2 linked regions of the Candidatus Puniceispirillum marinum IMCC1322 genome follow. The protein of the gene in region 1 interacts with the protein of each later gene in a pairwise test. Links are inferred from orthologs where the notes say so. Each region holds a gene or a part of one and is shown on either strand. Other genes may lie near its edges.

Region 1 (4,306 bases):
CGTCAATTACGGAGTGTTACTGGCGCTCTTGCGCCTCAGGGACGCGTTCCGCTGACGGCACGCGCCGTAACAGCACCTGGGGGCAGTTTTGCCCATACAGTGCTTATTTCGAATGGTGTTGATAAAGGCGTCCAGCCAGGCAACCCCGTGGTCACAGCTGATGGGTTGGTGGGTATGGTTGTGGATGTGGGGGCATCCCACTCGCGTGTTTTGTTGATCAGTGATATTAACGCGCGGATTCCGGTTATTCTGGCATCGTCATCTTGGCCAGGTTTGACCATGGGTAAGAATGGCACCTATCTCGAATTGGCCTTTTTGCCTGAAGAAGCAACACCAGCGGTTGGTGAATTGGTGCTTACGTCCGGTCATGGCGGTGTTTTACCGGCAGGTTTGCCTGTTGGCCGGGTCGATCTTGCCGAGAAGGGTTTTGTGCGCATAAAGCCAGCTGTTGATTTCCGGCATTTGAGTTTTGTGACAATTCTGTTGGGTGGGCTCGAAGGGGTGGATACGGACAATCTGCAGTTGGAAGAGTTCTATACACCTTTGCCAATCGATGAAAGTACACGCTTACTTGAAGGTCTAAATGCTTCAGGGGCCCGGCAATAATGAAGAAAACCGGACAGTATTTCGAAAAGGCAATGGAACATTCAGAAGTGTCTGGACAGTTTCTGATTGGTTTTGTTGGTGTGATATTGGTGCTGTTTGAAGGCACATTGGCAAGTTGGCCAGTATTCTATGGCGCGGTGCCGTTATTATCGCTGATTTTTGTCTATTGGATGACCCTGTATCACAGTAAATTGATGCCGTTCATAACCATTTTTATCATGGGTTTGCTTTCTGATATTCTGTTTTCTGATCTCATAGGTGGTCGTGCAACATCCTATATGCTATTGGCATTATTCATGAATTTGCGTGTGACTGACCCTCAGGATGATGAGTTTTTAAAAGTATGGGTTAATTTTGTGGTCGCCGTAATGACGGTGATGCTGTTCCAGTTAATATTCTTTTCGGTAATCAATTTTTCTATTCCTTCGTTGTCACCAATGATGTTCCAGATTGGCGTGACATTAATTCTGTTTCCGATTGCGTATGTTTTTCTTTTCGCCATTTCAAACTTGCTTGAGCGAATAAAGGTGTTCGCATGAATAGGGCTAAGGAAAGAGATTTCCGCCGTAATGTATCGAGGCGCGGTGCCATATTGGGTATTGGACAGCTATTGCTGACAGGGTTTCTTGGTGGCCGACTCTATCAACTTCAAGTTACACAAAATCGGCGCTATCAACGCCTTTCTGATAAAAACCAGTTTGACCTTCGTGTTGTGGCACCTCCGCGAGGTCGTATTTATGATAATAAAATGCGTCTGATTGCTGGTAATGCTGAATCGTTCCAATTGCGGATGACGCCGATGCATGTCAAAGATATGGCAGGTACATTACAGTCTCTTTCCAAGGTTATTGACCTGCCTGAAGCTATACAGACTGACATTTTAACAAAAGCAAAGAAAGGGCCATCTTTCCGTGAGCTTATCGTCAGGCGTAACCTGACACAACGCGAATTGGCACGGCTAGCCATTCGCAGTGCCTATCTCCCCGGCGTTTCCTTTGAAAAGTCATTGCGCCGCATTTATCCGCAGGGCGCATTAACCTGTCATGTCACTGGTTATGTATCCCCGATTAGCAGTGATGAAATCGAACAGGATAGTAGCTTGCGCCAGATGCCTGATTTATCAACGGGAAAAATTGGTGTTGAATATGCGCAAGAGCCAAATCTGCGTGGCATGCCGGGCTATGAAAGAATCGAGGTCAATGCAAGAGGTCGTCCAATTCGTGTGTTACGCGATACCGACCCCCGTGCTGGTGCCGACCTTCAGCTATCTATTGATATTGGCGTTCAGCTTCATGCCAGTAAGGTATTGCGCAAGGGGCGCTCAGATGTCGTATCCTTTGCCGAAAAGGACGTGCAAGCGGGTTTAGCGTCTAATCCAGAGCTGGTTGCGCATATTACCAGTGGTGATGATTTGATCTTGCGCGACCCAAAGGGGCGTTTGACGCCGCCTGAGTCAGGTGCGGTGGTGGTTATGGACATTCATAATGGGAACATTGTGTCGCTTGTCTCAACCCCGATGTATGACCCGAATATGTTTACCGAAAAGCTGCTGACCCGTGATTGGCGGCGATTGAATAATCACCCGCGCCGCCCCCTGTTGAATCGCTCGACATCTGGAATGTATGCCCCCGGTTCAACCTTCAAGATGGTGGTTGGTCTTGCCGCCTTGGAAGCGGGCATAATCTCGGAAAAATCATCTTTCTTTTGTAAAGGGGATATGGAACTTGGCAATGCAACCTTCCATTGCTGGCGTAAAGGTGGGCATGGCCGCATGAACCTCACGTCGGCGCTGGAACAATCCTGCGATGTTTATTTTTATGAAGTGGCGCTTAAGACAGGCATTAAACGTATTCGGAATATGGCGCTTCGTCTTGGGCTTGGTAATGTTACTGGTGTTGATATCCCTGGCGAAAAATCTGGTATTATTCCTAGCCATGAATGGAAATTGGCAACGCATGGCAAAGTATGGACGCCTGGCGAAACAGTCGTGGCAGCGATTGGACAGGGCTATGTGCTGGCAACGCCATTGCAGCTTGCTGTCATGACTGCCCGTATTGCCAATGGTAAGTTTGCAGTTAACCCATCACTGGTGATGCATGACCCGAATAATCCACCCGTTTTTGAGCCGCTTGATATACCCGAGTCAGCTTTGGCGATCATTCGCAAAGGTATGTTTGCGGTAACTGGTGGGCCGATGGGCACAGCGCGCAATTACGCCCTATCCCAAAAATATGGTGGTATGTCAGGTAAAACGGGCACGGTGCAAGTTAAGCGGATTACCAAACAGCAGCGTGAAGATGGCATCACCAAGAATATCGACCGACCCTGGAAAGAACGTGACCATGCCTTATTTGTGGCATATGCACCCATAAATGCGCCTAAATATGCGATTTCGGTAGTTGTTGAACATGGTGGCAGTGGTTCATCAATGGCGGCGCCAATAGCCCGCGATATAATGGCGAAAACCATTACCGAGCTTGGCGTATGATGGCCGTTGGCAAAGTTTTAGTGCGCATTCCGTGGCACATCATTTTTCTTGCCGGCATTCTGGTCGTGGTAGGATCATTAGCGCTATATTCGGCATCTGAAGGATCGTGGGTACCATGGGCAGGGCGTCACGCCATGCGTGCGGGTGCTGGTCTGGCCATTGTCATCGTTTTTGCCTTTATCGATTTCAAATATATACGTGCGATTGTGTATCCGCTGTTTCTGGCGACAATCATTGTTTTGATTCTACTTTTATTCATTGGAACAGGCAGTGGTGTTTCACGCTGGATCACCGTTGGAGGCTTTACCTTTCAGCCATCAGAGCCTGCAAAGATTGCAGTTATATTGGTGCTGGCACGTTACTTTGATGAACAGCCAGCTGATAAATTTCAATCGATCCTGACCTATTTGCCTACCTTGGTGCTTGTTGGTGTGCCCTTTTTGCTGGTGCTGAAACAGCCAGATCTTGGCACTGCGCTTATGCTTTTTCTGGGCGCTGTTGCTGTTATTTTTGTCGCGGGCATACCGTGGCGCTATGTCACGATTGCTTTCATTTCAGGCTGTGCGGCCATTCCTGTTTTATGGATGAATTTACATGCCTATCAAAAAGCGCGGGTGATGACGTTTTTGAATCCCGAAGCCGATATGCTTGGGACGGGTTATCAGATCACGCAATCCAAAATTGCATTGGGATCAGGTGGCATGTTTGGTAAGGGGTTTTTGCTAGGCAGCCAGACGCATCTGAATTATCTGCCGGAAAAACAGACCGATTTTGTATTTACCATGATTGGTGAGGAATTTGGTCTGGTGGGTAATTTGTTTATCATGCTGATCTATATGCTGATTATTGCGGCTATTTTGCATATCAGCTATCGCGTGGCCTCGCGATTTGCCCAGCTGACCTGTGTCGGTATTGCGGTGATGCTGTTTCTTTATATGTTCGTCAATGTAGCTATGGTTACCGGCTTATTGCCAGTAGTCGGGGCGCCGCTGCCGCTGATTTCATATGGTGGCACCGCTATGCTCACGGTGTTTGCGGGCATTGGCATTGTGGCAAGTGCCAACGTGCATGATCGGATCGAATAACAAAACGCATAACTAATTTAGCTTAATCTAGTTTAACGTATAGAATTATGACAACATCCAAATAGCATTTGTGACTGGGTGATGCACGGAAAGGAATAAGATGTTTGAGTCGTTTTTCCCAAGGCCA
Region 2 (3,794 bases), 340 kb from region 1 along the record:
GATAATGGCCCAACAGCCTTTACGCTGGCGGCGCGGGCGCTTGCCGCGCGTCCGGACATGGCGGCCAAGGCTCTGGCCAAAGAAACATCACCCGCAAATGGCGTAAGTACAGTGCCTATCAAAAGAACCGTGACCTTGCCCAAGGCCAAGCCAGATAATGCGGGTCAGCTCGCCCCTGGTGAACAGATTGTTGCCATGGCGGTCCCAAAACGCCCCCCCAAGAAGTGGGTTGTCTTTATTGATGCTGGCCATGGGGGCAAGGATCCGGGCGCCATCGGGCTGGCAGGGACAAAGGAAAAGGATATTACACTAGCCGCCGCCATCGAATTGGCGCGGCAATTGAATGCAACTGGCCGTGTGAAGGCCATTTTGGCGCGCAAAGATGACCGGTTCTTGAAATTACGCGAACGCATAAGGCTGGCGCGGGCGAAAAAGTCTGACCTGTTCATATCACTGCATGCGGACTCAGCGGCGAATAAATCGGCGCATGGCATGTCCGTATTCACCTTGTCGGAAACCGCATCAGATAAAGAAGCCGCCGCCTTAGCGCGTAAGGAAAATAAGGCGGACTTGATTGGTGGCCCTGACCTGGGGGTTGAAGATTCCGATGTGGCAAGTGAGCTATTACGCATGTTTCAGCGCGAGTCGATGAACCAATCAACACATTTTGCCAGTGATATTCTAAGCCAGATACGTGATTTGCGTGGCGGTGACCGCCGTGGACATCGTTTTGCCGGCTTTGCTGTGTTAAAGGCACCTGATATGCCATCGGTTCTGGTGGAGATGGGGTTCCTGTCAAATCGCAAGGATGAGGCGAACTTGCAGTCGGCAAAATACCGCCGCCTGCTATGCCAGCGTCTGACCAAGGCTATCATTAGCTATTTACAAAAACATGGCCCCAAATGAGCCAGTGGTTCTCTTCTGGGGGCGGAATAATTGACATCATTGAGGCCATATCTCATGATCGGGATATTAATGGGTAAATCAGTGTGTAAATTTCAAGAAAATTGTGACCAGTTCCGTGTCTGATAATACGCAAAATAATAATGATGACAGCACCGGATATGACGCTGGTGATGGATATGCGCCACCAGTAAGGCATGCCATATCATCGCCTAATTCATGGTCTATCATTCGCGGTATGGCAAAAGCATTCTCAATCATTATTTCATTAATAATTATCGTCGGTGTTATTGGCGTTGGGGCTGTGCTGTGGGTTTTCTGGACATATGGAAAAGGGCTTCCAGATTATCGCCAGCTGGCACAATATGAACCGCCTGTGGTGACCCGCATTCATGCTGGTAATGGCGCGCTACTGGCTGAATATGCCAATGAAAAGCGACTTTTTGTGCCTATTGATGCGATACCGCCGCAGCTCATTCATGCGTTTATATCTGCCGAAGACAAAGCCTTTTACAGCCATTTTGGCCTTGATGTGAAAGCCCTGACGCGGGCAATGGCGACAAATGTTGTCAATTATGGACGTGGAAAACGCCTGATCGGGGCTTCGACCATTACCCAGCAGGTAACAAAGAATTTTCTATTGACCAATGAAGTGTCAATCGACCGTAAAATCAAGGAAGCGATACTGTCATTGCGCATGGAGCGCGCCTTTACCAAAGATCAGATTCTGGCGCTATATCTGAATGAAATCTATCTTGGCATGGGCAGTTATGGCGTGGCGGCGGCTGCGCTTAACTATTTTGACAAGGCGCTGAACCAGCTTGATCTGGATGAAATGGCCTATCTTGCGGCCTTGCCAAAGGCGCCTAGCAATTATCATCCGATCCGCAAAACCAAGGCGGCGGTCATCCGGCGTAACTGGGTGCTGAACCAGATGCAGGAAAATGGCTATATTTCGGTTGAACAGGCCGAAGCGGCCAAAAGCAAACCGCTGGTGATTGTGCCGGATACAGGTGCTGATGGCGCTGATGCGCCCTATTTCACCGAGTCTGTGCGCCGTCAGATCATGAAAAATTATGGTGAAGATGCACTTTATGGAGGGGGGCTATCAATTCGCACGACCCTTGATCCTAATTTGCAATCGCTTGCCGATACCGCGCTGGAACGTGGCCTTGAAGCGCTTGATCGTCGTCAGGGTTGGCGCGGGCCGCTTGGCCGTCTTGAAGCTGGCGAGGATGTTGCCGCGACCTTGGCGCGCTATCAGAAACAGCTACGCCCAAAACATTATGCCGCCCTAGTTACCGATGTAGCGCGCCGTGAAGCCCAGATTTATGTAAATGGCAAAGCCGCGACAATTCCGTTCAAGCTGGCTTTCTGGGCCTATCCGCCGCGCGACGATGACGGGGTGCGCCCGCAACCGCTAAAGGATCTGCGCGATGCTATTTCGGCAGGCGATATTGTCATTGTCCAGCCACCGTCAGAAACGCCTGATCTGATCCGTGATGGATTTAAACCCGAAGCGCATCATTATGCCCTTGGCCAGCGGCCAGCGGTGGAAGGCGCGATTGTGGTGATGGATCCGCATACAGGCCGGCTATTGGCAATGAGTGGTGGGTATAATTATGCTGATTCCGAATTTAACCGGGCGGTTCAGGCGATGCGCCAGCCTGGTTCGGCATTCAAGCCCTTTGTCTATCTAGCAGCCCTCGATAATGGCTATGCGCCAACGACCCGTATTCTAGATGCGCCGCTAGTCGTCGATCAGGGTGTTGGCAAGCCGAAATGGAAGCCGGCTAACTATACCAAGCGGTTTTATGGTCCGTCGATCATGCGCGTTGGCATTGAAAAGTCGCGCAACCTGATGACCGCGCGTCTGGCGATGAAGCTGGGCATGCCCGAGATTCAGGACTATGCGCGCCGTTTCGGGATTAATGACAATTTGCCGCCGTTACTGTCGATGTCGCTTGGCGCGGGGGAGACCAATCTGATGCGGCTGACCTCGGCCTATGGCATGCTGGTCAATGGCGGCAAGCAGGTCACGCCAAGTCTGATCGACAGGATCCAGGATCGGCATGGTAAAACCATTTACCGGCATGATGAACGGCAATGTGATGGCTGTGAAAACGCTTTATGGGATAATCAACCTATTCCCGATCTGCCTGACACGCGATCACAATTAACCTCGCCAGCGTCGGCATTCCAGATGGTATCGATGCTTGAAGGTGTTATTCAGCGTGGAACAGGTCGTTTATTATCACGGCTTGATCTTGTGCTTGCTGGCAAGACAGGAACCACCAATGACAATACGAATGGCTGGTTCATTGGCTTTGCGCCGGATATGGTGGTGGGCGTATTTGTTGGCTATGACAAGCCGCGCCCGCTTGGCAAACGGGAAACAGGTTCGACAGTGGCAGTCCCCATCTTTGGCAATTTCATGGTCAAGGCACTTGCCGATAAGCCGGTGATACCGTTCCGTCGTCCGAATGGTATTTCTATTATTCCCGTACATGCCGAAACGGGTGAACGGGTGTTGCCAACCCATGAAAAAGCCATCCTTGAGGTGTTTAAACCGGGTCAGCGGCCAGGTGGTCAGTTAATCGATGCGCCAAGTGGCGTAAACACCAATGGGGCAGACAATGGACTGGCGACACAGGAATTTTTCTAGATCATATAAACTTGTCAGCGTGGCGTTGTCGGGTTAGGTACGTGCAAGCTTTATAAACAGAGAGAGACGATGCAGGCCGAAACCCAAGCCAAAATCGATGTCATTTCATCAACGCTGGAATTATTACGCAAACATGTCAATTTCGAGGTGGCGGTTGCGCGTCTAAATGATCTGGAAGCGCAAACAACCATGCCCGATTTCTGGAATGACCAGGCCGTGGCACAGG

What was found. The genes of interacting proteins can lie anywhere in the genome.
Region 2: the proteins of mrdA (region 1) and SAR116_RS05275 interact in binary tests that used the Escherichia coli proteins (3 or more experiments, as listed by UniProt). The link is inferred for Candidatus Puniceispirillum marinum IMCC1322 from one-to-one orthologs.

Annotation. Positions count from the first base shown.
Region 1 is NC_014010.1:748,906-753,211, reverse strand. Bases 619-3,617 are described here. They hold mrdA (penicillin-binding protein 2), read left to right. Parts: upstream 619-1,141; coding sequence 1,142-3,094; downstream 3,095-3,617. Other genes in these bases: rodA (rod shape-determining protein RodA), read left to right, coding at 3,091-3,617; mreD (rod shape-determining protein MreD), read left to right, coding at 619-1,145. Outside these bases: rod shape-determining protein MreC, read left to right, coding at 1-606; more of mreD, read left to right, coding at 606-618; more of rodA, read left to right, coding at 3,618-4,179; peptide antibiotic transporter SbmA, read left to right, coding at 4,280-4,306. UniProt on the Escherichia coli protein: Catalyzes cross-linking of the peptidoglycan cell wall. Responsible for the determination of the rod shape of the cell. Is probably required for lateral peptidoglycan synthesis and maintenance of the correct diameter during lateral and centripetal growth.
Region 2 is NC_014010.1:1,088,818-1,092,611, reverse strand. What follows is about bases 654-3,794. They hold SAR116_RS05275 (penicillin-binding protein 1A), read left to right. Parts: upstream 654-1,021; coding sequence 1,022-3,568; downstream 3,569-3,794. Other genes in these bases: prfB (peptide chain release factor 2), read left to right, coding at 3,638-3,794; SAR116_RS05280 (N-acetylmuramoyl-L-alanine amidase), read left to right, coding at 654-906. Outside these bases: more of SAR116_RS05280, read left to right, coding at 1-653. UniProt on the Escherichia coli protein: Cell wall formation. Synthesis of cross-linked peptidoglycan from the lipid intermediates.